DNA from 3 places in the Ensifer sp. ENS07 genome. Region 3 is predicted to be linked to each of the others. Evidence: riboswitches for the same ligand, from Rfam matches in the RefSeq annotation. Region 3 holds a riboswitch; each other region holds the start of a gene.
What was found. Region 3 has a riboswitch for cobalamin ahead of IB277_RS14330 (TonB-dependent siderophore receptor). Riboswitches for the same ligand answer to the same signal wherever they lie in the genome.
Positions count from the first base shown of each region.

Region 1: another riboswitch for cobalamin. It lies ahead of IB277_RS11650 (CbtB-domain containing protein); the one in region 3 lies ahead of IB277_RS14330 (TonB-dependent siderophore receptor).
Region 2: another riboswitch for cobalamin. It lies ahead of IB277_RS09155 (DUF1636 domain-containing protein); the one in region 3 lies ahead of IB277_RS14330 (TonB-dependent siderophore receptor).

Region 1 is NZ_JACVBE010000002.1:924,907-931,747, reverse strand. Features, by position in the region: gene IB277_RS11665 (glucoamylase family protein) at 1-283, shown strand, start outside; gene IB277_RS11660 ((2Fe-2S)-binding protein) at 304-1,152, shown strand; gene IB277_RS11655 (CbtA family protein) at 1,191-1,988, opposite strand; gene IB277_RS11650 (CbtB-domain containing protein) at 2,186-2,362, opposite strand; cobalamin riboswitch at 2,403-2,665, opposite strand; gene IB277_RS11645 (TetR/AcrR family transcriptional regulator) at 2,664-3,356, opposite strand; gene IB277_RS11640 (NAD(P)H-binding protein) at 3,461-4,291, shown strand; gene IB277_RS11635 (DUF1772 domain-containing protein) at 4,288-4,767, shown strand; gene IB277_RS11630 (SRPBCC family protein) at 4,837-5,403, opposite strand; gene IB277_RS11625 (helix-turn-helix transcriptional regulator) at 5,400-5,762, opposite strand; gene IB277_RS11620 (crotonase/enoyl-CoA hydratase family protein) at 5,813-6,628, opposite strand; gene IB277_RS11615 (TetR/AcrR family transcriptional regulator) at 6,712-6,841, shown strand, end outside.
Region 2 is NZ_JACVBE010000002.1:423,315-430,155, forward strand. Features, by position in the region: gene IB277_RS09135 (DUF924 family protein) at 1-6, opposite strand, end outside; gene IB277_RS09140 (iron ABC transporter permease) at 100-1,083, opposite strand; gene IB277_RS09145 (ABC transporter substrate-binding protein) at 1,171-2,124, opposite strand; gene IB277_RS09150 (ABC transporter ATP-binding protein) at 2,121-2,924, opposite strand; gene IB277_RS09155 (DUF1636 domain-containing protein) at 2,947-3,360, opposite strand; cobalamin riboswitch at 3,465-3,681, opposite strand; gene IB277_RS09160 (RidA family protein) at 3,859-4,335, opposite strand; gene aspT (aspartate-alanine antiporter) at 4,817-6,505, shown strand; gene IB277_RS09170 (bifunctional aspartate transaminase/aspartate 4-decarboxylase) at 6,564-6,841, shown strand, end outside.
Region 3 is NZ_JACVBE010000003.1:367,120-373,960, reverse strand. Features, by position in the region: gene IB277_RS38035 (hypothetical protein) at 258-2,345, shown strand; gene IB277_RS14330 (TonB-dependent siderophore receptor) at 2,416-4,311, opposite strand; cobalamin riboswitch at 4,497-4,691, opposite strand; gene IB277_RS14325 (LysR family transcriptional regulator) at 5,010-5,870, shown strand; gene IB277_RS14320 (dicarboxylate/amino acid:cation symporter) at 6,259-6,841, opposite strand, start outside.

The sequences.
Region 1 (6,841 bases), on a different contig from region 3:
TTATCCGGGACTTCTGAGCGAAGGGCGCTTTCCCGGCGGCTTCAACCCGAGCCTGGCCGCCGGCGCAGGCCCGGAGGGCTGGATCGATGCGCGGGTCGTCGGTCTTGACCAGGGCCTCGTTGTCATGATGATCGAGAACTGGCAAAGCGGCCTTAGCTGGGCACTGATGCGCAGCATGCCGGCGATCCGCCTCGGCCTTGAACGGGCGGGCTTCGACGGTGGCTGGCTGCAGGAGGGGGAAGGCGCGTGTGGTAATCCGCCCGCATCCTGCGCCAGAGGATGAGAATGGACGACGGAGACGGCATGCGCTTGAACGACCACCGGCCGACAGCGGAGACCGCGGCGTTTGCGCCGCAGGCGCTGGCCGTCGCCGACCATCTGCGTACCCAGTTTCCCGAGGCTGCCGTCTCGCTCGGGCCGGCGGCCAGTGATTTCAGCGCGCCGGGCGACTTCTGGGCTGCGGGCAGCGCTGGCCTCGAGGCGGGGCTCGCCTATCAGGATTTCTTTGGGGTCGGCATGACCGACCGGATCCGGGCGGCGCATCTGATCGCCTTCTATAGCCGCCAGCTGAGCGTGGTCCTTGGCGCGTTCCATCTCGGCGCCGGGTTGCAGGCGGAGGTGGCCGGCATTCGTTTCGAGGATTGGACGCGGCTTCACCGTGGCGTCGAAATCGCGGGCAAGCGCTATCATTTTCGCCTGCATCCGCCGGCCACGGAGCGCCAGGGTGGCGAAGGCGTCAGCGCATTCGAACAGGGCTTCATCGCCCATCTGGCACCCGTCGTTGCGGTTCTGAAAGCGCGAGCAGGGCTGTCGAGCGGGGCGCAATGGCGGCTCGCGGCCGATGCCCTGGCCGGCGCGTTCCTGGAAATCGGCCGCGCGATCGGCGACGAGGCGCGCGGCATGGCCGAGGCGCTGGCGATCGTCAAACGACCGGGTTCGCGGCTCTACTCAGAGGAGCTCTGCTACGAGCAGATCGCGGCTCTCGATCCGGCAAGCGGCGCTGAGCTGTCGCGCCAGTATCGGATCCGTTGCGGCTGCTGTCTCTACTTCAAGACGGAAGGGGGCAGTTTCTGCGACACTTGCGTGCTGCTGGAGCCGGAAGATCGCCGCGCGCGGCTGGCGGCGCATCTCATGCAAAACGGCGGGACCTGAACCCCGCCGTCGCTTTGCTGACGATCTGTGATCAGTGATCACTGTGCCTTGACGAAGCGCTCGTTGATGAAGCCGGAGACGACGCCGAGCACGATCCAGAAGGCAAGCGTGGTGGCGAGTGCGGCAACCGCAAACTCGGCGCCGAGCACGGCCGGAACGTTGCTGGTGATATCGAGCGGCTGCGGCGCACCGTAGACATGGGGTGCTGCGATCAGCACCAGGCCTGCGACCTTGGAGACGATCTCCTCGCGCAGGACGACGAGATAGAGGCCGACGGCGGAGAGCGCCACGGTCACCAGCCACCAGGTCTGGCGGTCGCCGAGTTCGGCTGCCGGAAATCCCGGCAGTTCCGGCGGCAGACCGATCGCCGGCAGCATGTGCACGGCAAGCCAGCCGCAGGCGCCCCACAGCGCGCCGTTCCTGAGCGTGATCGGGTAGCCGATCACCAGGCTGACGCCGGCGAGCAGCAGGCCGAAGCCGGAACCTGTGACGAGGTTCGCCATCAGCGTGCCGGAGAAGCGGCTCATGCCGAACATGATGCCGCCTTCCTCATGCTCGCCCTCATGGGCATAGGCCGGGGTGATCGGCGACAAAGCGTCGAGGAAAGCGCCGAACGGCGACACGGCTTTGAGCGACGAATGCTGGTCGTGGTTTTCTGCGGCCGGCTGTGCCGCACCCGGCTGGGCGGCGGGCTGTTCGGTAGCGGCCGGTGCCTCGCCTTCGAATTCTTCTGCATGCAGGATCAGCGGTGTGACGCGCAGTTCCTGGGCGCCGGTCATGAAGACACCGGCAATCAATCCAGCCACGATCGCGGCCAGAAGCGTTCTGACAATCATCTTGAAATCCCTCGATAACGACAAAAGCCACGCCCTATGGCGTGGTCCTCGAGCCTTCCCATTTTCCCTATGCTGCGGATGGCCTTCGCGCGCCGGAAAAACCGGGATGCACGCAGGCCTCCATCCGGCTCGGGCCGGATGCGTTCAGGTCCGCAGATTGTTCGATGCGGAACGTTGTTCACGTTCCGGCGCATCGGTCAGTGGCAGGGGAAGCCGTAGGAGTGGCGGGTGTCGTGCGCCGTGTCGTGCAGCACTGCCGAGTTGGCAAGGCCGGCGCCAAAGACGAGGAATGCGCCGATGAAGAGCGCGATGACGCCAGCGGTCAGACGATCGCTGAGGGAGAGCGGGGTGCTCGAAATGGTAGACGTAGCCATGACAACCTCCGTGATGGCATCGGGAAATTCCCGGTTGGGCCCTATGCCCGTATCGAGTGGCAGGTTTCCTGGCTCACGGCGTTGGGCTCGATGCCCTCGATCTGCCTCGCCTTCCCAGCTCGGCCGCCCTCTCGCGGTCTTGCCAGTGGCTTCTTCCGGATCGCTCCGGAACGGTGGATCGACGTCGCTCTACAGTCGCGGGGTCGGCCGTGATTTGAATGCCCAGCTTGGGTCCATCCGTCACATTCCCGTTTACTCCCGAAACACGTTCGCGTCCCGGGAACCAATCGATCCCAGATGATTAGGATTGTGTCATGGAGTTGTCAATTGAGTGCGCGCCGCCGCGCGGTCCATCCGCGACAAAATCCTTGACGGTCATGCGTTTGTAGGCTTCGACGATCTGGTCACCCTCGGCCCGGTCGACCGAGACTGCAAGTCGCATGGTGCAGTCGCCGAGATGCATGATCAGGAAGGCGGCGCTGTCGATCTCTTCGCGCGGCGTCTCCGGCACAAGGCGGGCCCAGACATCGGCAAGCAGCTTTCCGCCGGCGCGGCTTTGCGCAAGATCGATCTCGCGCAGCGCCTTGTCGGCTTGCATCGCCGACCAGATGTCGCGCATGACCGGCTCGGCGAGGAACATGTCGTAGTAGATGTCGAACAGCAGCGAGAAGGCGTCGCGCAGTTCGGCTATCGACGTGACCTTGGCCAGTTCGGCCGCGATGCACTCGTTGCAGACCGCATTGTAGCGCTCGGCCAGCGTGCGCACGATTGCCGCCTTGTCGGGGAAGTACTGATACAGCGATCCGATCGAAATCCCAGCCTTTTCAGCGACTTCGCTCATGCGCATGGCGTCGCTGCCCTTCTCCTGGATGAGCGCCGTCGCGCAGGCAAGGATCTGCTCGACGCGCTCGCGGCTGCGCTTCTGGCTCGGCGTCCGGCGCAGCGCACGCTCGTCGTCGGCGGGAAGCGTGGCGGGACTTGCATCTGGAATCATGAGTAATGCTCACATTTTGACTTGACTCCTAAAATACGAGGATTTATCACATTTGCAAATGTGAGAGATGCTCATGTTTGTTGATGGAACCTCAGGAGGAAACGATGTCTCGGAAAGTCACACTGGTTTTGGGCGGTACCGGCAAGACGGGGCGGCGGGTGGCCGATCGCCTTCGGGAGCGGGGCATAGCGGTCCGCATCGGCGCCCGTTCGGCGTCGCCTTCCTTCGATTGGACGGATGAGGCGACCTGGACGCCCGCCCTTGAAAATGTCGATCGCATCTATGTCTGCTACCAGCCCGATCTGGCGGTGCCGGGCGCCGTCGACGTCATCGACCGGTTCTCGAGCCTTGCCGTTCGCTCCGGCATCAAGCGGCTGGTGCTCCTGTCGGGCCGCGGCGAGGACGAGGCGGAAGCCTCCGAGCGTGCGCTGCAGGCCTCCGGCGCCGACTGGACGGTCATCCGGGGCAGCTGGTTCTTCGAGAACTTCGACGAAGGCTTCCTGGCCGACGGCGTGGTGAGTGGTTCGGTCTTCCTGCCGGTGGACGAGGTCACCGAGCCCTTCGTCAGTTGCGACGACATTGCCGACGTGGCGGTTGAGGCCCTTCTGGACGATGCGCATATCGGCAAGGTCTATGCCTTGACCGGCCCGCGCCTGATGACCTTTGCCCAGGCCGTCGCCGAGATCGCCGCGGCCGCCAACCGTCGGATCTCTTATCAGGCCATTCCGGTTTCCGACTTCGCAGCGCATCTCAAGGCGGACGGCGTGCCGGATGACTATGTCGAACTCATCCGCTATCTCTTCACCTCGGTGCTCGACGGGCGCAATTCCAGCATGACGTCCGATGTCGAGCGCGTGCTTGGGCGGCGTCCGCGCGACTTTGCCGATTACGCCCGGGAAACCGCAGCAACTGGTGTTTGGAGTCTTGCCGCATGATCCCGCTGATCCCCGCTCTGGCGTTTGCCGCCGCGATCGGTTCCGGCCTGATGGCCGGGCTTTTCTTCATCTTCTCGGTCTGCATCATGCAGGCCCTGTCGCGGCTGCCGCCGGAGCAGGGGATCGCCGCGATGAACGCCATCAATGTCGTGATCCAGAACCCGATCTTCCTCAGCGCCTTCATGGGCACGGCGCTGCTCGCCCTGGCGCTCGTCGTCGTCGCCTTCATCTCGGGCGGCGAGGGCAGGTGGTGGCTTGCCGCCGGTGGCATTGCCTATGTCGTTGGCGTACTGCTGGTGACCATTGTCTTCAACGTGCCGATGAATGACGCGCTCGCCGCGGCAGCCCCCGGTCAGGCGGCGACCGATCTCTGGCATGAGCGCTATCTGACCGATTGGGTCTGGTGGAACCACGTGCGCACATGGGCCTCGATCGGCGCGCTGGCGTTTTTCGTTCTCGGTTTCGCCCGCACCTGACGAAAAGCGCCGGCAAGTCGATCCTTGCCGGCGCCTGCACGCGTCCTGACCTTCAAGCCCATCCCGCCGTCAGGGCTTCGGAATACGCGCGTCGTATTGCGCTTCAAGGTCGGCAAACTTGCTCCAGAAGGCTGCCGGCTTTTCGCCTTCGAGCAGAGCTCGCAAAATGTCGAGGTGTACGTGCCAGCCGGCGGAGAAGCTGGTCATGACCGCGCGGTCGGCGATGCGCTTATGGGTGACGACGAGCAGCACCTTGTCGCCGCGGGGGCTGAGCTCGAAGCGGACCTCCGACGGGGTGCCGGTCTCTTCGTTCCAGGTATAGGCCAGTAGTCGTGGCGGCTCCCAGGCGAGCACGTGGCCGTAATTGCGCACCTCGCCGGCGTGCTCGGCGTATTTCTGCGGTGGCCGATCGTCCTCCGTCGTCAGTTCCGAATGGCGGAAGACGTGCTCGACCTCGGCCCCTTCCTTCGATCCGATCGTTCCGGACGCCATCCAGAGCCGGCGCTTGCTTTCCTCCGTCAGATAGGACCAGACCCGCTCGATCGGGCCGGGAAGCAGGCGCTCGATGCGCACCGCGTCCGGTGCGACGACACGGCCGTAGTCGGCGCCGGCAAAGGCTGTGGCAGACGAAGTCATGGCTTTTCCTCCGGATCAGTTTGGATTGTGGCGTCTTCGACGAGAAGCAGCGCCTCGAGTGCGTCGATGCGGGTGCGCCAGAAGGCTTCGTAGTGGCGCATCCATTCCATGCCTGCATGCATCGGCGCGGCATCGAGCCGGCACACATGCGTGCGACCTTTCACTTCGCGGCGCACCAGACCTGCTCCTTCCAGCACCTTGATGTGCTTCGATGCCGCGGCCAGCGAGATCGAGAACGGCGCCGCAAGCTCACCCACCAGTCTTTCGCCCTGCGAAAGGTCCTGGAGCATGGCGCGCCGCGTCGGGTCCGAAAGCGCGTGAAACACGGCATCGAGATGTGCGTTCTGATATTCAACCATATTGTTGAATATCCTCTCGGTCGACCTAATTGTCAACCGTTCGGTTGAATTTAAAAGTATCGCGAAAAGAGACCACGCCGCGGTGGGTCGTCGTGGAGGCGCCGTCCCGTCCAGGCGGCAAGCGCATCGGCAAGATCGTCGGTCGGCACCATCTGGGCAAACTGTTCGCTTTCGACCAACAGCCCCTCGGCGATCGACATGTTGAGGCCGCGGGTGACGGCGGTGATAATCGAGCGCACTGCAAGCGGGGAGTAGCCCATGATGCGTTTTGCCAGGTCACGGGCGGCCGACATCAGTTCCTCATGAGCGACGACATGGTTGACGAGCCCCAGCTCCAGCGCGCGATCGGCCAAGAAATCCTCGCCTGTCAGCAGCAGTTCAAGCGCGCGCTTGCGGCCGGCGAGCCGCGGCAGGCGCTGGGTGCCGCCGAAGGTCGGCGGCATGCCGAGCTTGATTTCCGGTTTGGCAAAACGCGCCCGGTCGCTGGCAACAGCGAGATGCACCGCTTCGGTGATCTCGCAGCCGCCGCCATAAGCAAGCCCGTTGACGGCAGCGATGACCGGCTTCGGAAAGGCTTCGAGCCGGGCCGTCAGGCCCTGGCCGCGACGGACGAAATCGCGCACGGCCGGGTTTACGCCCTTGGCCACGCTTTCCGAGAACTCATGGATATCGCCGCCGGCGGAAAAGGCGCGGTCGCCGGTGCCAGTGATGATCACGGCGCCGACGCCGTCGTTCGCTTCGATCTGGTCGAGAAGGCTCATGAGCCGGTCGATCAGCTCGTAGTTCAGCGCGTTGAGTTTCTCTGGGCGGTTGAGAGTGAGGAGGGCGATGCCCTCGGAAATCTGCATCAGCACGGTGTTCGACATGGTTGCTCTCCGGCAGGTGTTGACGGGGAGAGGCTAGGTGAGGGAAGATGCCATGTATATTCACTAGTCGGTATAGATGAGAGATGGCGAAAGCAGAGAAATCGACCCGGGAGCTGATCGTCGCAGCGGCGGAAAAGCTGTTTTATGCCGAGGGCATCCGCGCCGTCAGCGTCGATGCGGTGGCGGAAGCCGCGGGCGTGACCAAACGCACGC
Region 2 (6,841 bases), on a different contig from region 3:
CGCCATATGCTCCTCACATGCGGGCCAATCGCCGATCCCTCGGCTGCGCTAACACATAGGCCGGAACCGGCCCTTGTCCATAACGTGTTCCTACCCGCCTTACGCGCGTCGCTTCAGGATGGCAATGAAGGCGATGCCGCCGACGAGCCCGGTGACGACGCCGATCGGCATGTCCTCCGGCGCCATGATGACGCGGGCCGCCAGATCCGCAAGGATGAGCGTCAGCGCCCCGAAGAAGGCCGAGAGCGGAATGACCCGCACGTTGTCGCTGCCGGCCAGAAGCCGCACGAAATGCGGCACCATCAGCCCGACGAAACCGATCGCGCCGGAAAAGGCGACCATCACCCCGGTCAGAAGTGCGGTGACGACGAACAGCGTCAGCCGGAAGCGGCGCACGGGAATGCCGAGCGTCATCGCGGTTTCGTCGCCCATGGCGAGCGCATTGATTTCGCGCGCCCGGATCATCAGCCAGCCGAGGGAGGCGAAAAGCACCACGCCGGGATAGACGAGCTGCGACCATTGCGCCAGGCCAAGACCGCCGAGCATCCAGAAGATGACCGTATGGGTCGCCCTCGGGTCCCCAAGGAAAATCATGAGGTTGCCGACGGATGTCAAGACGAAGGCGACCGCGACGCCGGCCAGCACGAGACGGTCGGCGCTGCTCCCGAGCACGCGGGAGACGAAGGCGACGAGCACGGTTGCGAGCAGCGCGCCGGCAAAGGCAAAGAGCGGCACCGTGGCAAGACCGAGGATCATGCCGGTGTGCAGCAGCGCCACGATCGCGCCGAGCGCGCCGCCGGAGGAAACGCCGAGCAGATGCGGATCGGCAAGTGGATTGCGCGTGACCGCCTGCAGCACGGCGCCAGTCAGCCCCAGCCCGGCGCCGACGAGGCCCGCCAGCATGACGCGCGGCAGGCGCACGTCCCAGACGATGCTCTCGCGCCCCGCCGACCAGAAAGCCTCGACGCTGCCCGGAGAAATCTTGCTGGCGATGATCGACCAGACGGTCGCAACCGGGATCGGCGCCGAGCCGAGCGATACGCCGGCCGTGACGGTCAAGGCCAGCAGCAAAAGCGCCGTCATGAGACCGGCACCCGCCTTCAGCGCCCGTGCCGGCGCTAGGCGTGAAACGGCGACGGGACCAGGCGACGCATCCTCAGCCAGCATCGCTTACAGGCCCTCGCCCTGAAAGGCCTTGGCAAGCCTGGCAATGGCGTCGATGTTGCGCGGGCCTGGCGTCGCTTCGACATAATCGAGCACGACGAAGCGATCGTTCTTGACGGCATCGACATTCTTGAAGGCTGCATTGTTCTTCATGAAGGCGATCTTGTCCTCGGCCTTCACCTCGCCGTAGTTGACGATGACCACCACTTCCGGGTTGCGCTCGATCACCGGTTCCCAGGAGATTTCCACCCAGCTCTTTTCCACGTCGTCCATGATGTTGGCGCCGCCGGCGGCCTCGATCATCGCCGTCGGAATGCCGAAGCGGCCGGAAGTAAACGGCTTCTCTTCGCCGGAATCATAGACGAAGACCCGCGTCGGGTTAGCCTTGCCGGCGTTCGCCTTGGTGATCTCGGCAAGCTGGCGGCGATAGCCGTCAACCAGCGTCTCGGCGCGATCCTCGACGCCGAAGATGCGGCCGAGATTGAGAAGATCGACGAACATGTCGTTCATATCAGGCTTCTGCTTGGCCATCACGTGGATGCAGGATTCGGTCAGCTCGTAGACGCCGATCTTGAAGGGCGCCAATGTCTCGGGCGTGACCTCGCCGCCGACCTTCATGCCGTAGTTCCAGCCGGCAAAGAGGAAATCGGCATCGGCGTTGAGCAGCACTTCCTTGGTCGGATATTTCTCCGAAAGCTCCGGCAGTTCCTTGACGCCTTCGCGCAGCTTCTCGTCCAGCGTCTTCCAGCCGGAAACGCCGGTATAGCCGACCATGCGGTCCTGGAGCCTCAGCGCCAGCATCATCTCCACCAGGTTGACGTCGTTGGCGATCGCCCGCTTCGGCGCCGCGTCGAAGGTCACCTCGCGGTTGCAGCTCTTGACGGTGACCGGATAGGCGAGCGCCGGCGTGGCGGCGGCAAGCACGAAAAGAAGGGAAAATGGGGCAATATTGATCTTCATGAAATCGATCCCTGTCGAGGAAGTGAAAAGGAAAAGCGGGCGCCGCCGGCAGCGGCATTGTGAACGGTGGCGGTGACGCCGAAGGCGGCCGAAAGCTCGCCGGGGCTGAGCACCTCTTCGGGCGGGCCGAAGGCCGTCAGCCGCCCGGCGGTCAAGATCGCGACATCTGTCGCAAACTCGGCGGCGAGATTGATGTCGTGCAGCGTCGAGACGATCGTCAGCTTCAGCGTCTGCAAGAGCTCGAGGATTTCGAGCTGGTGGCGGATGTCGAGATGGTTCGTCGGCTCGTCGAGGATGATGATGCGCGGTTCCTGTGCCAGCGCGCGGGCGATCAGCACCCGCTGCTTCTCACCGCCCGAAAGTGTGGCGAACTGGCGGCCGGCAAGATGGGCGAGATCGAGATGCGCGAGCGCATGCTGCACCCGCTCGCGGTCGAAATCGTTCCAGCCGCTCAAGCCCTCCCGCCGCGGAATGCGTCCCATCATCACGACGTCGCGCACGCTGAAGGGAAAATCGCCGGGCATCTCCTGCAAGACGACGGCGATTGTCCTTGCCGCCTCGCGCGCCGAGATCGACCAGAGATCGACGCCATCGACCGAAACACGGCCGGCATTCGGCTGCACCGCCCGGTAGAGGCAGCGCAGAAGCGAGGTCTTGCCGGCGCCATTCGGCCCGAGGATCGCAAGCCGGCTGCCGGCCGCGATCGCAAAGCCGATGTCGTTGACCAGCGTCAGGCCCGAACGCGGCCCCCAGCGAAGGCCCTCGACCGTGAGGGCTGCACCCGTTGCGTTGCAGCTCATGGGTTCGTTCCTCTGCGCGACCTCATTGGAAGTGCCCGCCGAGATCTTCGGAGACGAGCATCGCCGCGGGAATGCGGGCAAGCGTCTTGCCTTTCAGCCCGCGCGGCCGTTCCGCCGCCCGCGTCATGCCATCGCCACGCTCGGCATAGGTTGTGGCAAAGCGCACGAGATCGTCGATGTCCTCTTCCGGCGAGACGTCGCCGAAGAGATAGGTCGCCTTCCCCGTCGCCTGGAAGGCGATGGTGCAGGGCCGCGTGCAGGCCGCCATGCAGACCGTGCCGGCGATCGAGAAGTCGCGATCGAGCGGTGCGCCGAGCGCTGCGATGCTCAGGTTGAGCCGCTTGATCAGCTCGGCACCGGGCACGCATGGGCCGCCGGTGAAGCGGCAATCGGTGCAGACCGTTATCTTGTGCTGTCGGAAATTCGGCTCAGCCATTCCTGCCCTCCGCCGGACTGACGGCAAGAGATGGCGAAACGGCAAGAGGACGGAAAACCGTCGTATGAAAGCCAGTTCTTTTCCATCGGAACACCCCGTCCGTTGTGGTTGATCGGTTCGATGGCAGGTCTCCTGGCTCGCGGGTCGTGGCGCATCCACGTCTTCCCGGTCTTCGACCAGTGACATGGTGTGAATGCGCTTTCCGCTCACAGTTGCGGGGGCAGCCACGGTCTCGGCCCCATCAGGGTCGTCCGTTCCGTGTTCCCTTTTCAGCCGCTTCCGCATTGTCGCGGACGCAGCACCATCAACGCCTTCCTCGCATGAATCGGCGGATGAGACAACCGCACGACACAGGCGGGAGGGATCTATCAACATGCGGCGTTTCGTCATGCGAGGTTTGTTATAAAATAACATTACGTAGCGCAAGTCGAAAATTGGGCGCCGGACACAATCCGACGCCCGCGATAGCGACCACGCTAAAAGACGTGCCGTGCTGCCTCAGAACTCCGGCGGCAAGAGTTCGGCCGTCAGCGTCACCGCGACAGAGGCGTTGCCCGGCAGGTTGCGCACGCCGCAGACGGAGCGAACATGGCCGGCCCTTTCGCCAAAGGCGGCCGCCAGAAGCTCGGAAGCACCGTCGAGTACCTTCGGGTGCTCCAGGAAATCCTCAGTGCAGGCGACATATCCCTCCAGCCGGACGATCTGGCGAATACGCTCGAAACGGCCGAGATGCTCATGGATCTGCGCCAGCGCGTTGAGCACTGCCAACTCTGCGGCCTTGCGCCCCTCGTCGATGGTCACATCGCGCCCGAGCAGCCCCGTATGCACGAAGCGCCCGTCCAGCAATGGCCCCTGCATCGAAACATGAAGCATCTCACCCGCCTCGATCACCGCGCGGTAGGCGCCGAGCGGCCTCGGCGGCGTCGGGAGCTGAACGCCAAGTGCGCCGAGCCTTCGGATAACCTCGTCCATCATTGCTTCCCCTCCTCGTCACCTTACGAACCGGCCGCCTTGCGGAGACGACACCGCTTTTTTCTCAAGCCCTCGAAGTTCTGCCGCCCCTATCGCAAGCAGCAAGACGCGCCGTTCCGTGCCCAGCAACTTTTCCAAGCATAACCAAGAGAAAACGCCTCATGCCTCACGTTGGGAGATAACGTTACGAATTACAACACCAGAGTTGAAGTGCCATCGCGATCCGGGCCAGTGCCGCGGTCTTGCGATCGAATGCGACCGACACATCGCGGCGGCCTCGATCCCCAACCCCAAGTAAAAACGCTGAAATGTAACATACGTTACGCTCACGTAACCCTATGCCCGTTGAGAATTTCGACGACCGAAGCGACAATTGCCGGGATTAAGATTGGGCATCGACAAGCCTCGGAAACAAGCTCAACTTAGCCGCGCAGATCCCGAAATGAAGTGACGGCAACTCAACTTTCTGAAGGGAATAGCATCAGTGAATCCCATTGATTTCTTCGTCGACACGCTTCGGACCTATCCGCCTGTCGCCGTCTTCCTCGCCCTCGGCATCGGCTTCCTCATCGGTCCGATCAAGGTCGCGGGGTTCAACCTTGGAAATGTCACCGCCACGCTGCTTGCGGGCGTTCTCATCGGACAGCTGGGTATCCAGGTTTCCGGCGACCTGAAATCCACCCTGTTTTTGATTTTCCTCTTCGCCGTCGGCTACGGCGTCGGGCCGCAATTCGTGCGGGGCTTGAGCACCGATGGACCGAAACAGATCGCCTTTGCGCTCTCCGTGCTGGTGCTGTGCCTCGTCGTTCCCTATCTCTGCGCGCTGATTGCCGGGCTGCCGCTCGGCTATGGCGCCGGCATGTATGCCGGCTCGCAGACGATCTCGGCTGCAATCGGGGTTGCGACCGACCAGATCAATTCGCTCGGGCTGACGCCGGAGCAGGCCAAGACCTTTGCCGACCAGATCCCGATCGCCTATGCGGTGACCTATATCTGGGGCACGATCGGCTCGGCGATCATCCTCGCCCAGCTCGGTCCCAAGCTTCTCGGCATCGACCTTCCGGCGGCCTGCCGCGAATACGAGGCCAAGCTCGGCGGTGGCAGCGAAAGTAGCGAGCCCGGCATTACCCGCGCCTATCACGACTTCGGCCTCCGCGCCTATCGCGTCGACGCGGCAAGCGGGCTCACCGGAAAACCGGTCAAGGACATCCTTCCCGGGATCCGCGTCTTCGTCGAGCGCCTGCGGCGCGGCGACCAGATCATCGAGGCCGATGGCAACACCGTGCTGCAGCCGGGCGACGTCGTCGCCTTTTCGGGCCGGCGTTCGCTGCTCGTCGAAAACCTCGACAACAAGCTGCTCGAGGTCGAGGACAAGGAGCTGCTCAACGCGGAAGCCGAAGTCCTCGATGTCTACGTGACCAGCAAGGCGCTCGCCGGCAAGACGCTGGCGGAAGTCAGCACCATGGATTGGGCGCGCGGCGTCTATGCCCGCAAGATCATCCGCTCGCTGGTCGAGATCCCGGTGCTGCCCGGGACGACGGTCGAGCGCGGCGACATCGTCACCATCGGTGGCGCGAAACGCCATGTCGAAGCGGCGATCAAGGCGCTCGGCTTTGCCGACCGGCCTGTCGAGACGACCGACATCGCCTTTCTCGGCTGGGGGCTTTTCATCGGCGCGATGATCGGTGCGCTGACGATCACGATCGGCGGTATCCCGATCGGCCTTTCGACCTCCGGCGGCGCGCTTCTGGCCGGCCTCGTGCTCGGCTGGCTGCGCACCACCTACCCCGCCTTCGGCCGCATCCCGTCACCGGCGCTGTGGCTGATGAACACGCTCGGCCTCAACATCTTCATCGCCGTCGTCGGGATCGGCGCCGGCCCGGGCTTTGTCGCGGGCCTGCAGGAGGTCGGCATTTCGCTGTTCATCTGGGGCGTGGTCGCCACGTCGATCCCGATGATCGCCTCGGTGCTCCTCGGCCACTATGTCTTCAAGTTCCACCCGGCGATCCTGTTTGGCGCCTGCGCCGGTGTGCGAACGACGACGGCAGCGCTCGGCATGATCCAGGAGGCGGCCAAGAGCAAGGTGCCGGCGCTCGGCTACGGCATGCCCTACGCCATCGGAAACACGCTGCTGACCATCTTCGGCCTCGTCATCGTCATCATGCTCGCCTGAGGCGAACGGGCGAAGCCGACCATCGTTCAAAATGCATAGATCACAGGGAGTGTGGACCATGTTGGACAGAAATTTCTACGACAGCCTTTCCGATCTCAGCCCGTTCGAAATCAAGGACGAACTGATCAAGCTCGCCAAGTCGAGCTCACAGAAATCCGCCAAGGCTTTCCTCAATGCCGGCCGCGGCAACCCGAACTGGACGGCGACACGCGCTCGCGAGGCCTTCTTCCTGCTCGGCCAGTTTGCGCTGACGGAAGCCAAGCGCGCCTATTACGACCCGAAGGCCGGCGTGGCCGGCATGCCGCCGAAGGACGGCGCCCACGCGCGGTTCGAAAA
Region 3 (6,841 bases):
GACCTGGAGGCCCCCAACAAACTCGATGCCCGGCCGTTCTTTGTCTTCGATGTGTCTGACTTCAACTCCGGAATCGTCGCCGAACTTCGAAAGTTTGAAAAAGCGGCTATTCGGATTTTCGTGTGGAATCCCGATTCGTCGGCTCACGAAAACCAGACAGCGTGTTCGCGCCCTGATTGTTTAATTGATTTTCGCCGGCGTTTGACGGCGACCAAGTTTCCGCGGTCTCATAGAAGCATTGGCTCGATCATGTTTCCTTGCAGACCATCTCCATTCCATATCGCTGCTCAGACGAGGACCGCGCGTTTCTCGGCGACCTTCGTCGGGTGCAGTCGGCTGCGATCCGAACGGCCTATGCGAATGGTTTGCACGCCGATGGTTCAACGCCGAAGGAAATGGACTTGCGCAACCTGGTTAAGACGCGCTTCGCCCACGAAGGTCTGCTCGACAGCTGGGCGATCCACTGTGCGACGAAGCTTGGCATTTGGAAACGCAAGCTGACGCCTGGTGGTACGGCGGTCTTCGGCGGGCGAACCGAACTTGAGCGCCGACGCAAGGGTCTGATTTCGCCGGACGAATGGAAGCGCAAGAGACTGCACCCGTTCGTCAGCTTCGGCGATCGCCAGAAAGCGCGCGGAAACCAGAATATCCATCTGATCGACGAGACGGCGGTTGTCGTCAAAATCGGCCGCAAGGAGAGCGGCGGCCGCTCGGGAAAGACGGTGACGCGCACGGCCGCTCTTCATCTCGCACGCATGACCGGAAACCGCGGCATCATCATGCGGCAACTGACCGCGATATGTGCTCAGAAGGACGAAGCCGACCGCATCAACGTCACCTTCTCGATCTCCGACACGCATGTCAGCGTGACCTTCGATCCGACGGATCTGCCGAACCACCCGCAGCGGCGGCGTCCGGTGGTGCCGATCAAAGGCCGCTGCCTCGGCATCGACCTCAATCCCAACTGGATCGGCCTGGCCGCGGCATCGAACACCGAAGATCAGGGATCGGTGGGTAAAACCAGGCTGCTCGAGCATGCCCTGGTGAAGCTCGATATGCCGAAGAATGCTTCCGCCGAACTGGTGCGCGAGACGCTGGCGGCGGTCTGCGACCGCGCCATCTCGATGGCGCGCAAGCACCGCTGCGGCACGATCGTGCTGGAAAAAGGGCTCGGCACGTTGCGGTCGAGCGGCAAGAACCGCACCCTCAACAGGCTGTTGAATTGCTGGGCAAGAACGGTGTTCGTGCAGATGCTGCAGCGTCGCGCCCGGCTTGCCGGGATCGATGTCCTTGAGGTCTGGGCGGGGTATTCCTCGACCATCGGAAACCTCGCATACGAAGCCCCCGACGCCTGCGCGTCGGCAACAGAGATCGCCAGACGGGGCATTGTCCGTCTGGCTGGAATGAAGGACGTCCTGCCAGCGCTTGAGGAAGGGTGCGTTTCCCGTCTATGGAAGAATGGGAAGGTGCCCGCCGAACTCGGCTCATGGCAAGACGTTCATCGGACAATCAAAGCGGCGAAGATTGGCTACCGCCGCCCGCACCCCGACGTGCCGCTCGGCGCACGGGGTTCCGATGTCCACGGGACGCACATGTTCTGTGGGCATGCGGTCGTCCGCCTTGCCAGACGTCAGCGTCCGGGACTTCTGTTCCGGCTGACACCTGCCAGGCCGGACGCAGCAGTTCGGATTTTCGCTCAATGTGGACGTGTGCCCTCCCCGGCTCTCCACACGAAAATCCGAATAGCCGAAAAAGCTTCGTTTGACGTATCCGCCATCCTGGCGACCGCCGAGCGCCTGAAATACACCTCTGGCGTCAAACAAGTCATTTCAAAACTGATAGAAGAGCCTTCCGAGGACTTCGTACGCCTTGTTGCTGGTTCTGTCTACGAGGGCCGGATTACCGCGCAGGTTAAAAAGATGTTGACGGGAGTCGTGCGAACCGCATTCCGAGATGTGATCATGGTCCCGGTCAAGAACCGCCTTTCGAGCGCACTCGCGGACACGGAGGAAGTCATCGAAAAAATTGACGAGCCCGTTGAGGAGGAACCCGAAGTCGTGACGACAGAGGAGGAGCGCGAGGGATACATGATTGTGAAGGCGATCGTGCGCGATACGATCTCGTCGAAACGAGTGGTGATGCGCGACCAGAAATCCTATTGTGGCATTCTTATCGACAATAACAATCGAAAGCCGCTCGCGAGGCTACATTTCAACCGCTCGGTCAAATACATCGGGCTCTTTGACGGTGAGTCCGAGGAACGGTTGATTATCGACTCGCTTGACCAAATTTACGATCACAGCGACCGCTTGCGGGTTACGGCGAAAAAGTATTTCGCAGAATAGTCTGCCACCGCACGTGTCGACATAGGAGGCAGTCTGTCCGCCGCCTCTTTGCCCTTTGCCTTTTCGTAAGTCAGAATGAAGCCGACAATCCGGCGAAAGCAGTCAGACCGGGCGACGACTTGAAGCCATAGACTTCCCGGTAGTCTCGGTCGAACAGATTGTCGACGCGACCAAACATTTCCAAGGTGTCGTTGATTTTCAGGCTGCCGCCGACGTTCAAAAGCGAATAGCCAGCCATCGTCACCCGCGGGGGTACAGCGGTCGCAAAAACCGTGTCGACAGTCCTGCCATTGAATACTGCCTCGGCGAAGACCCTCGCGCGGTCGTCATAAAAAACGTAGTCCGCTTTGACCGAACCGATGTGGCGGGGGCGACGGGCTTCAGCGAGACGCGGCCCGGTGGCGGCTGTCTGTTCGGTCGCGTCGGTGTACGTATAAGATGCGGTCATCGTGACGCCGTTGAAGAAATCGAAGGTCGCCGAAACCTCCATGCCTTGGCGGAGGCTTTCGCCGTCGCGGTTGATCGGCCGCGCGATGAAATCCGCGTCGTAGACAGTGGCGATCTCGTTCTCCAGATTTTGGTTGAAGTAGGTAAGGTCTACTACGAGGCCCCCCTCATTGAAGCTTTTCTCAACCCCGATGTCGTATCCGAGGCTCCGTTCCGGCTGCAAATTTGGATTACCGATGAATCCTCCGGGAAAATAGCCGAACTGTTCATAGAACGTCGGGTTGGTAACGCCGGTTCCGACTGAGGCATGAAGCCGCATGTCGCTGCTCGGGATTTGCCACGCCGCGCTTGCAGTCCAGGTTCCCGTATCACTGAAACCGCTGTTCCAGTCCTGCCTCGCACCGAAGTTTAGGTGGACTTGATCAAAGAACTCTACCCGATACTCGCCAATAAGGGATTGCGCGTCCCGTCGAAAAGTCTCCTCCAAATGGGAGGGTGAAAACCTTTCGAATTGCCATGCGTAACCGCCGGTCACTTGTTGGATCACCTGGTCCGTATCGTCGAAACGATAGGACGCTTGATAGCTGCCCCTATAACGGTTTCCGTCGTCCGAACTGTTTCCGTATTCGTCGGAGTGCCTGGATTGATAGATATCGGTGCCCGAGAAAAGGATCTTCTGTGCCAGCGCGTCGTCCAGGGACGAATTGGTGATCCCAACCGACCCGAAGAGTTCCTGGTTCTTGGTGTAGTCGTCCGCGTCGTAGGTCATCGCGGTGTCCCAGTCTTGCGGGTCACTCTCGCTGCGACGATTTACGCCCCGAACCGTGCCCTCCATAGTCGTATCCGGCGAGAGATCGATTGTGAACTTGCCGTTTAACGTACCATTCCTGCCGCCGTCCTCTTCGTCACCCGCACCCGAAATGTTGAAGCCGTCCGTGTGCATAACGGTGCCGGATAGCCAATAGTCATAGGTGTCACGGCCCCCGCCGGCGGAGATTGTCGATGTGACCGAAGCGTTGCTGCCGATTTCCGTGCGCGCAGTAGACCGAACGGAATCGCGCTCGCCGCGCTTGGTGACGATGTTGATCACGCCTGACATGGCATTAGCCCCCCAGAACGCGCTTTGCGGCCCGCGCAGAATTTCGATGCGTTTTATGTCGTCGGTAACCAGGCCTCCGAAGTCGAATTCACCCTGCCCAACGTCGTTGGCGACCACGCCATCAATGATCACCAGCAGTTGATTGCCCTCCGCGCCGCGCACACGTACCTGCGTTAAGCCACCTGAGGAGCCCGTGCGAGATACTGCAAATCCCGGCACAAGGCGTAGCGCATCCGCGACATAGCGGACCTGATGCTTCTCCATCTCCTCCCCCGAGATCACGGTGACGGCACGCCCGGATTTCTCGAGCTCCACGGGAGTCAATCCGTCCGTAACGACAATCGCTTCGAGCTCTGTCGGCTCGTCCGCCTGGTTAGCATCCCGAGCAAAGCTCGGCTCCCATGCGGCGATGAGGAGCATCGCAGCTCCGGTCAGAAAAATCCTCATAATCTCCCTTCAGGCAGGGCCTGACCTGCACGGCTTTCCTCCGCAGAAAAGAAGTGACAATGGTAACAACCGTTCCCATCGACCGTCCTTCAACACGGCAACATCTTCGACAATGTCACCGCTACGGGCGGCCGCGCTCGGACACTCCCCGTATCCTTGCATGGGTGACCAACACAGGCAGGTCTCCTGACTTCCGCGTCCCCGCCAGTCTCGCCCTTCCCGCTTGACGCAGTGGGCTGATGAGACAAGCTCGGCGGTTACAGTTGCGGGGGCAGCCGTGGGATTGACATCGACTATGCCTCACCACGTTCCCTTTTCATCCGTCATGCGGAACCTGTGCCGTAGCCGACCAATAAAGTCGGCGACGAGTCGCGACAAGAGTGTATGGCTAGTTTTTCCATACGTGCACGCTCTTTAAGCATACATTCCTGCGCATACATCTTGCAATTTGCCGCGTCTTCGATATAGGATCGGCTGCGCCCGGAAAGTTTGTTGCTCCTTGCGAGAACGCGGACCAACACCCTCACGCGACGAGGCACGATATTCCTCTCCTGCGTAGGCTGGGCGCCGTCGTTAACCGTGTCGCTAGATACTGACCGGTTGGAAAACCAGAAACCGGCGAAATCTGCTTGGCCGACGGGCAACGGATCAACCACAATTGCGATCACACCATGAACCTCGACCTTCTCGATACCTTCCTGGACTTGCTTGAGACAGGCAATTTCCGGCGCACATCAGAGCGACTTGAAACAACGCAGCCGGCCGTAAGTGGCCGCATTAAGACACTAGAGCGAGCCGTGGGCGCCCAACTATTTCACCGCGGGCGAGCGGGTGCAGTTCCGACTTCGGCCGGTATCAGGTTCGAGAAACACGCTCGCGCCATCAAAGCGGGCTGGGCGCATGCGCAGCACGATATCGGAGGCCTGGAACACTATGATGGCCCTCTACGCATCTCAGGGCCGCTAAGCTCGATAGGGACGCTCGTTCTGGACTGGATCGAGGAGTTGCACATCATCAACGAACGACTGGAATTGGTACTGCATTCTGGCCACTCGTCCACCGTCATGGCGGATCTCTCCGGTGGCAGGATTGATATCGGCATTGTATTTTCGCCCAAATGCTTGCCGGACCTTAGCATCGAGGAGACCGGCGTCGAAAAATTTCAGATGGTGTCGACGGAGTTCGACAGGCTTTCCGATGTGACTTCGAGAAGTTATATCCGCGCTAGATACACGACATATTTCGAGCGGATGCACACCGAGCTGCTACCGGGGCTCACTCGATCTGCTATCGCCGTGGATCACGAGGACCATGCAATCGGCATTCTGAAACGGCGTGGTGGAACTACGTATCTCCCGCACCAGACCGTCGAAACCTTGTCCGGGTCCGGCATGTCAGTGCGTCTTGTAGAAGGCGCGCCGGAGATTAAGCAGCCGGTTTACGTCGTGACGCAGAGACACCGCAGACACGAGTCACTTATTGACACAGCTGTCGATGCGCTCAAAAGCGTTACGCCGAGAGAAGGCTTATGAGCCGGTCCTGCTGAAGGCCAACTCTCCCATCCGTCGCGTCATGGGATGGCCGGTTATACCATTCGACTGCGTTCCTGGCAGGAAGATCCGGGCGGAGTGGGGCTGGTCGACCGCATCGGTAAAAGCCAAAGCACCTACGATGAGAAGCTGAGCAATTATTATTACAACGACAAAACCCGCAGACGATCCGGCTTTATTTTCTTTTGGATATCTGCGCATTGTCATCACCTAGTCTTACTAAGACTAAATGATAACTCAGCTGCGAAGTTTCATAATCTATACATCAGTTTGCATCGACAGGAATTTACGGAAGATTGCGCACGCTGTTCTTACGCCTTTCGCAAAAGGGCCAGCAGGTGTAGCCGGGTACGCTGCGTAACACCGCGTCTTATTGACCCGAAAGCGCAGCTTGCAATTCAACGGCATCCAGCTCCCGCTCCCAACGGGCGATGACAATAGTCGCCACCGCATTGCCGATGAGATTTGTCAGCGCGCGGCATTCCGACATAAAACGGTCTACTCCCAGTATCAATGCCATGCCGGCCACGGGGACTGAGGGAACTACGGAGAGCGTTGCAGCCAGAGTGATGAACCCCGCACCGCTCACCCCGGCGGCACCTTTCGAACTCAACATGGCCACCAGGAAAAGCATGATCTGATCCCCCAGGCTCAGTGGAGTATCAGTCGCTTGCGCGATGAACAGCGCCGCAAGTGTCATGTAGATATTGGTCCCATCCAAGTTGAAGGAATAACCTGTGGGCACCACGAGACCGACGATCGGGCGCGCACAACCAGCCTTCTCCAACTTGGCCATCAAGCCGGGCAAGGCGGCTTCGGACGATGATGTTCCGAGAACGAGAAGCAACTCTTCTTTGAGATAAACAATAAGCTTGAAGATGGAGAATCGGTTGAAATGCGCGACGGCGCCAAGGACGAGAACAACGAAAAGCAATGCGGCTAAATAGAAGGTT